DNA from 2 places in the Streptomyces sclerotialus genome. Region 1 is predicted to be linked to the other one. Evidence: predicted binding sites of a transcription regulator. Region 1 holds the regulator's gene; the other holds the start of a gene.
The links. Region 1 encodes HspR, which represses chaperone genes until heat shock. Its sites were predicted from a motif close to TTGAGNNNNNNNNNCTCAA; they were not measured.
Positions count from the first base shown of each region.

Region 2: the regulator HspR is predicted to act here: its motif matches at 1,850-1,868, upstream of lon (endopeptidase La).

Region 1 covers NZ_JBFOHP010000002.1:4,134,080-4,138,207, forward strand. The annotation lists gene clpB (ATP-dependent chaperone ClpB) at 1-154, opposite strand, end outside; gene AAC944_RS18390 (Uma2 family endonuclease) at 400-981, shown strand; gene AAC944_RS18395 (PPOX class F420-dependent oxidoreductase) at 1,040-1,444, shown strand; gene AAC944_RS18400 (hypothetical protein) at 1,566-1,970, shown strand; gene AAC944_RS18405 (heat shock protein transcriptional repressor HspR) at 2,082-2,540, opposite strand; gene dnaJ (molecular chaperone DnaJ) at 2,543-3,715, opposite strand; gene grpE (nucleotide exchange factor GrpE) at 3,755-4,128, opposite strand, start outside.
Region 2 covers NZ_JBFOHP010000002.1:5,530,991-5,535,118, forward strand. The annotation lists gene AAC944_RS24595 (sensor histidine kinase) at 1-136, opposite strand, end outside; gene AAC944_RS24600 (response regulator transcription factor) at 133-873, opposite strand; gene AAC944_RS24605 (spermidine synthase family protein) at 998-1,693, opposite strand; gene lon (endopeptidase La) at 1,891-4,128, shown strand, end outside.

The DNA of each region.
Region 1 (4,128 bases):
CGGCCAGCAGGTCGGTGATGTTCTCGTTGTCCTGCCCGGCGAGCAGCGCGAGCAGCAGATGGGCTGCGGTCATGTCCGCGTGGCCCGCGGTCACGGCCCGCTCGTTGGCGGCGCTCAGCGCCTCCCGGCTCTTGTTGGTCAGCTCGGCGTCCACGTGCTCGCGCTCCTCCTCTTGTCCGGCCTGCACGTCAGCGGCCCCGTACGGGCCCCTTTGCCTGGATCAACGTGCGATAAGTTGAGTCTATTCCACTCAAGGCGGAAACGCCGACCTTTGCCGGGCGCTGCGGCCTGGGTTCCCGCCGGGCCCGCACTCCACTCGTGCGGGTGATCCGTTCTGATGATCGGCCCGTCGGTACCCCTGAGCCGACATGCTGGCCTTCCGCGACAAGGAGGTGCAGCATGACGGCTATGGCACAGGAGCCGATGGCCAGTGACGAAGAGACCCTCCTGGACTACTTCCTCGAGCTGGAGACCCCCGTGGGGTTCCGGCCTGAGTTCATCGAGGGGGAGATCGTTGTGTCACCACCGACGGACGGCGATCACGAGGACTACTTGGACCTGATCTCTGGCCAGGTCAGGGCCGAGTCCAGCACGCACATGCAGATCTCCGGCTACAAAGGGCTCGTCCTCCCCGGTACGGCAGGCCATGCTGACGATCACGTGATCCCGGACGCCACCATCGCCCCGCGTGAGCTGCGCCTTTTCCGGGGCGCTCCGCCATGGATGCCGAGCGACGGCGTCGCGATGGTCATCGAGGTGACATCGAGCAAGCCGAACAAGGACCGCGGCCCCAAGCGGCAGGCCTACGCCCGCGCACGCATTCCGCTCTACCTCCTCGTCGACCGGACGAAGTCAACGATCACTCTGTTCAGCGAGCCGGCTGACGGCGACTACGTCGAGGTCCACTCGGTGCCCTTCGGCAAACCCCTCCCCCTCCCCGCCCCCTTCTCCTTCGACCTCGACACCGGCGAATTCCTCTGACCGGCGGGCCGCCGGACCGCGCCGGCTCCCCCACCGCACCGCCCCGTAAGGTGCAGGCATGGCCCAGGATCTCCAGAACCCCGACCCCGCGTACCTCGCCTTCTGGCAGGAGCGGCACGTCTGCACGCTGACCACGATGCGGCCGGACGGGACGCCGCACGTCGTGCCGGTGGGGGTGACGTTCGACCCCGAGCAGGGCCTGGCCCGCGTCATCACGAGCAAGGGCACCACCAAGGCACGCAACGTCCTGTCCAGGGGCGACGGCGGCGCGCGCGTCGCGGTCTGCCAGATGCAGGGGCGCCGGTGGGCGACCCTGGAGGGGCTGGCGACGGTCCGTACGGACGAGGCCGACGTGCGCGACGCGGAGGCCCGGTACGCCGTACGGTACGAGCGGCAGCCGCGGCCCAACCCCGAGCGCGTCGTCATCGAGATCCGGGTGACGAAGATGCTGGGACGGGTCTGAGGACACGCACCACCGCGCCGGCCCTGCACAGCGGGCATCGGCCCCCCGGCGCAGCACCGCCCCCCCCGCTCGGCCCGCGGGGTATCGTCACCTCCACAGTCGCCACGTCCCGGGGGGCAGGATGAATGCGGTGCGAGTGACGGCCATCGCGTGCCTGATGCCGCTCTCGGAGCTGGACGACGATCCCTTCCTGGTGGACGACCGCAGCCAGCACGAGATGTGCGCCCGCTGGGCCGAGGACCGCACCTACCGCCTCACCTGCCGGCTGAGCCTCCACCACCTGCGCGCCGACCACTGCGCCCTGTGGCAGGACGTGGAAGCGGGGCTGGTCGACGTCTTCGTCGTACCGAACCGCCGCGCCCTGGAGAACGCCGTCGACTCCGCCGGGGAGTTCACCGGCCGCTGCGCCGCGGCCGGCGTCCGCCTGGAGACCGCCGACGGGGCCGAACCGGTCTACACCGCGGAGATGAAGTCCCGGGTGCACCGCCGGCTCTCGATGCCGACGGCCGGGTACAACGGCTGCTGAGAGCCTGTGTCATCACCCCGGTCGGATCAGCCGGACCCGTTCCGCGCCCGCGCCCGGACGCGAACGGGCCGGGGCCCGAAGACCCCGGCCCGCCCTGTCAGGGCACAGCGGCTACTCGGACGACCGCTTCGGCCGCCACACGACCAGCGCGCTGGTGTGCTGCACGTCCTGGTACGGCACCAGGTCGCGGCGGTAGCTGGCGTGCACCGCCGCCTCCCGCTGCTGGATCGCCGCGGCGGCACCCTCCACCGCGCTCTGCAGCTCGGCGACCCGCTGCTGGAGCGCCGCGACCTGATTCTCCAGTTCGATGATGCGCTTGATGCCCGCGAGGTTGATGCCCTCGTTCTGCGACAGCTGCTGCACCTGCCGGAGCAGCTCGATGTCCCGCGCCGAGTACCGCCGGCCGCGCCCGGCCGTACGGTCCGGGGAGACCAGACCGAGCCGGTCGTACTGGCGCAGCGTCTGCGGATGCAGTCCGGAGAGCTGAGCCGCGACGGAGATGACGTACACCGGCGACTCATCGGTCAGTTCATATGGGTTACGACTGCGCCGTCCGCCCCGGCTGTCCATCATCAAGCCCCCTTCGCGGCCTGGAAGAGCTCCGATCGCGGGTCCTGGCCCGCGGTCGCCTGGCGATAGGCCTCCAGCGACTCGCGTGCCTTGTCACCGAGGTCCTTGGGCACGACCACCTCGATGGTGACCAGGAGGTCGCCCCGGGTGCCGTCCTTGCGCGCCGCACCCTTGCCGCGGGCACGCATCGTCCTGCCGTTCGGCGTCCCGGCCGGTATTTTCAGGGTGACCGGCGGTCCGCCGAGGGTCGGGACCTTCACCTCGCCGCCGAGCGCGGCCTCCGGGAAGGTGACCGGCACGGTGACGGTGAGGTTGTCGCCCTTGCGCCCGAAGACCGGGTGCGCGTCGACGTGCACGACGACGTACAGGTCGCCGTTGGGCCCGCCGCGCTCGCCCGGCGCGCCCTTGCCGCGCAGCCGGATCCGCTGCCCGTCGGAGACGCCCGCGGGGATGCGCACCTGCATCGTGCGCGCGCTGGTGGCGCGTCCGCTGCCCTTGCACACGTCGCAGGGGTGCTCCGCGATCAGGCCGCGGCCCTTGCAGTCGGCGCACGGGTCGGTGAGCGAGAAGCCGCCGCCCGCGCCCCGGCTGACCTGCCCCGTACCCACGCAGGTCGGGCAGACCCGCGGGGTGCCGTTCTTGTCACCCGTACCGGAACAGGCCTTGCAGGGGGCCTGGCTGGACATCCGCAGCGGGACCGTGGCCCCGTCCACCGCCTCGGTGAAGCTGAGCGTCACCTCGGACTCGATGTCCTGGCCGCGGCGCGGCTGGGTACGCGTCCCCGCGCCGCCGCCCCGGTTGAACAGGCCGCCGAAGACGTCCCCGAGGCCGCCGCCGAACCCGCCGGCGCCGCCCTGCGCGCCCCCGAAGAGGTCACCCAGGTCGAAGTTGAAGCTGCCGCCGCCGGCGCCGCCGGGGCCGGCACGGAAGCCGCCGTTGCCGAACAGCGCCCGCGCCTCGTCGTACTCCTTGCGGCGCTTGGGGTCGCCCAGGACGTCGTTCGCCTCGGAGACCTCCTTGAAGCGCTCCTCGGCCTTGGGGTCGCCCTTGTTGGCGTCCGGGTGGTTCTCCCGGGCCAGCTTGCGGTACGCCTTCTTGATCTCGGCGTCGGTGGCGTCCTTCGGGACGCCGAGGACCTTGTAGTAGTCCTTCTCGACGAAGTCCTTGGTGCTCATCCCCGACGTCCCTCCTCCCGTACTGTCCTGCTTCTCACGTCAGCCCTCGTCCGGGCCACCGCTCTCCTCGTCCGACTTCTCCTCGGACTTGGCGGGCTGTGCCCCCGGCTGGGGCTCGGCGACCGCGACCCGCGCAGGGCGAATCGTTCGCTCGCCGATCCGATACCCCGGCTGCAGGATCGCAACGCACGTCGTCTCCGTGACGTCCGGTGCGTACGAGTGCATCAGCGCCTCGTGGATCGTCGGGTCGAAGGGCTCGCCCTCCTTGCCGAACTGCTGCAGACCGAGCTTGGCCACGACCGTCTCGATCGACTCGCCGACCGACTTGAAGCCGCCGACCAGCTCGCCGTGCTCGCGGGCCCGGCCGATGTCGTCGAGGACCGGCAGGAGCTCGGACAGGAGGTTCGCCGCGG
Region 2 (4,128 bases), 1.4 Mb from region 1:
GCAGGGTCGTGATGATCACCGAAACGGTGACCAGCGCGCCGAGCGCCGCCTTGACCGACCGGTACGGATCGAGCGGGCGCATGGCCTCCCAGGCGCGCTGCCAGAGCTCACGTGCCAGGGGTCGGAGCGACCTCATGCCGGCGGGGTCTCCAGCGCGTACCCGACGCCGTGGACCGTGCGGATGCGCTCGGCGCCGATCTTCCGGCGCAGCGCCTTGATGTGGCTGTCGACCGTACGGGTGCCGGAGGCGTCCGCCCAGTCCCAGACCTCGGCGAGCAGCTGCTCACGGGAGAGGACGGCGCGCGGGGTGTTGGCGAGGCAGACCAGCAGGTCGAACTCGGTGGGGGTGAGGTGCACGTCGGCGCCGCGTACCCGGACCCGCCGCTGCGCGTGGTCGATCTCCAGTTCACCCAGGCGCAGGATGCCGCTGCGCGGGGTGTGCGCGGCGAGCGCGGCCCGCTCGACCCGGCGCAGCAGGACGTGCACCCGGGCGGCCAGCTCCCGCATGGAGAACGGTTTGGTCATGTAGTCGTCGGCGCCGACGCCGAGACCGACCAGCATGTCCGTCTCGTCGTCCCGCGCGGTGAGCATCATCACCGGGACCGGCCGCTGGGCCTGCACCCGGCGGCACACCTCCAGGCCGTCGAAGCCCGGCAGCATGATGTCGAGGACGAGCAGGTCGGGCTGCCAGGCCTCGGCGGTGTCCACGGCGGACGGGCCGTCGCCGGCCGTCTGCACCTGGAAGCCCTCGGCGCGCAGCCGGGCCGCGATGGCGTCCACGATCGTCGGGTCGTCCTCGACGACGAGCACCCGCCGCTGCGCGCCCGGAGTGGCCGCCGCCGCGGCGCCCTGGGTGGTCTGAGTCTGGTCCATCGCCCGCCCCTGAATTTCCCCGTGCGTGGTCGCGTTCTGACTGGCTGTGCCGACCCGCTGACCGGTTGTACCGGCTGGTCGCACAGTGCTTGGCAGCAGCGTAAAGGCACGATGTGACCCGCGGCTACGCGCGTTTCCTCGCGAGGTGGACCACGTCGGGGACGCCTCGGACAACGGGGATCTCTTCGGTGCGAACCTCGCTGAACCCGGCATTCCGGAGAGCGGATTCGAAGGCCGGGGAGGGCTGCGCCGACCATACGGCGAGCACTCCGCCCGGCGTCAGCCGGTCCCGGCAGGCGGCCAGGCCGGCCGGCGAGTAGAGCCCGCCGTTGTCCTCGGTGACGGTCCAGCCGGGGCCGTTGTCGATGTCCAGGCAGAGCGCGTCGTAGGTCTCCGTGCCCGCCCCCTCGTGGACGTACGCCACCAGGTCGGCCTGGACGATCTCGGTGCGCGGGTCGGCCAGCGCCGGGCCCGAGACCGCGTCCAGCGGTCCGTCGCGGTGCCAGCCGACGACCGCGCCCTCGCGCTCGACGACCGTGATCCGGCCCCAGCGCGGCTCCTCGGCGGCGCGCACCAGCGAGAAGCCGACGCCGAGCCCGCCGATCAGTACGGACGGCCGCGTGCGGTCACCGGGCAGGGCGGCGAGCGCGGCGTCGACCAGCAGCCGCTCCGACCGGCCGTCCGAGGTGTCCATCAGGAAGCAGCCGTTGGCGATGATCTCGAAGTGCGGGCCCCGCCGCCGCAGCACCACCTCCCCGTACGGCCCGTCCCGGCGCTCCACCGTGACGGGCGCCTCGTCGGTTGCGTAGGGGGCTGGCATGGGTGCGGTCCTCCGGGGCCGGGGGCTGCAGGGCGCCCCCACCTTACGAGCCCGCCCACCCTGGCCGCCGGACCTCGGAGAGGCCTGGGCGGCCCCGCCCGCGTCTGATCGCTCACAGCGAACAAGGCCCGGGGAACAATCTTCGGCTCATGAGCATTGAGTGAGTACAGCTCAACTTGCCTGCCGAAGGGGAGATCATGGCTTCGACGTCCACACCGCTCACCCTGCCCGTGCTGCCCCTCGACGACGAGGTCGTGCTGCCCGGCATGGTGGTGCCGCTGGACCTGTCCGACGCGGACGTACGCGCCGCGGTGGAGGCCGCACAGGCCGCCGCCTCACCCGGTAACAAGCCACGGGTGCTGCTCGTTCCACGAGTCGACGGCACTTACGCCGGTATCGGCACGCTCGGCAAGGTCGAGCAGGTCGGCCGGCTGTCCGACGGCGACCCCGGCGCGCTCATCCGCGGCCTGGGCCGTGTGAAGATCGGCTCCGGGACGACCGGCCCCGGCGCGGCCCTGTGGGTGGAGGGCACCACGGTCGAGGAGACCGTGCCCGACCCGCTGCCCGGCCACGTCACCGAGCTGGTCAAGGAGTACAAGGCGCTGGCCACCAGCTGGCTGCGCAAGCGCGGCGCCTGGCAGGTCGTGGACCGCGTCCAGCAGATCGAGGACGTCGCGCAGCTCGCCGACAACTCCGGCTACTCGCCCTTCCTGACCACCGAGCAGAAGGTGCGCCTCCTGGAGACCACCGACCCGGTGGCCCGCCTGAAGGACGCGACCGAGGCGCTCCGCGAGCACCTCGCCGAGCAGGACGTCGCGGAGTCCATCGCCAAGGACGTCCAGGAGGGCGTCGACAAGCAGCAGCGCGAGTTCCTGCTCCGCCGCCAGCTGGAGGCCGTCCGCAAGGAGCTGGCCGAGCTGAACGGCGACCCGGACGACGAGAGCGACGACTACCGCGCCCGTGTCGAGGCCGCCGACCTGCCCGAGGACGTCCGCAAGGCCGCCCTCAAGGAGGTCGACAAGCTGGAGCGGTCCAGCGACCAGAGCCCCGAGGGCTCCTGGATCCGCACCTGGCTGGACACCGTCCTGGAGCTGCCGTGGAACGAGCGCACCGAGGACGCGTACGACATCAAGGGCGCCCGCGCCGTCCTGGACGCGGACCACGCGGGCCTGGACGACGTCAAGGAGCGCATCACCGAGTACCTGGCCGTCCGCAAGCGCCGCGCGGACCGCGGCCTCGGCCTCGTCGGCGGCCGCCGCGGCGGCGCCGTCCTCGCGCTCACCGGCCCGCCCGGCGTCGGCAAGACCTCCCTCGGCGAGTCCGTCGCCCGCGCCATGGGCCGCAAGTTCGTCCGCGTCGCGCTCGGCGGCGTCCGGGACGAGGCGGAGATCCGCGGCCACCGCCGTACGTACGTCGGCGCGCTGCCCGGCCGTATCGTCCGCGCCATCAAGGAGGCCGGCTCCATGAACCCGGTCGTCCTCCTCGACGAGATCGACAAGGTCGGCTCCGACTTCCGCGGCGACCCGGCCGCGGCGCTCCTCGAAGTGCTCGACCCGGCCCAGAACCACACCTTCCGCGACCACTACCTGGAGGTCGAGCTCGACCTCTCCGACGTGGTCTTCCTCGCCACGGCCAACGTCCTGGAAGCGATCCCGGAGCCCCTCCTGGACCGTATGGACCTGGTCCGGCTGGACGGCTACACCGAGGACGAGAAGGTCACCATCGCCCGTGACCACCTGCTCCCGCGCCAGCTGGAGAAGGCGGGCCTGGAGACCGGCGAGGTCGTCATCGAGGACGCCGCGCTGCGCAAGCTCGCCGGCGAGTACACCCGCGAGGCGGGCGTACGGAACCTGGAGCGCGCCATCGCCCGGCTGCTCCGCAAGATCGCGGCCCAGCACGAGCTGGGCGAGCGCGAGCTGCCCTTCACGGTCGGCACGGACGAGCTGCGCCCGCTCATCGGGCGGCCGCACCACGTCCCCGAGTCCGCGCAGGACCCGGAGGAGCGGCGCACCGCCGTGCCGGGTGTGGTCACCGGCCTGGCCGTGACCGGAGCGGGCGGTGACGTCCTCTACGTCGAGGCGTCCCTCGCCGACCCGGAGACCGGCGGGTCCGGCCTCCAGCTCACCGGCCAGCTCGGCGACGTGATGAAGGAGTCGGCGCACATCGCCCTCTCCTTCCTCCGCTCGCACGGCGCGGAGCTGGAGCTGCCCGTCGGCGACCTGAAGGACCGCGGCGTGCACCTGCACGTCCCGGCGGGCGCGGTGCCGAAGGACGGCCCGAGCGCGGGCATCACCATGACCACGGCCCTGGCCTCGCTCCTCAGCGGGCGTCAGGTCAGGCCCGACGTGGCCATGACCGGCGAGGTCTCCCTCACCGGCCGCGTCCTGCCCATCGGCGGCGTCAAGCAGAAGCTCCTCGCGGCGCACCGCGCGGGC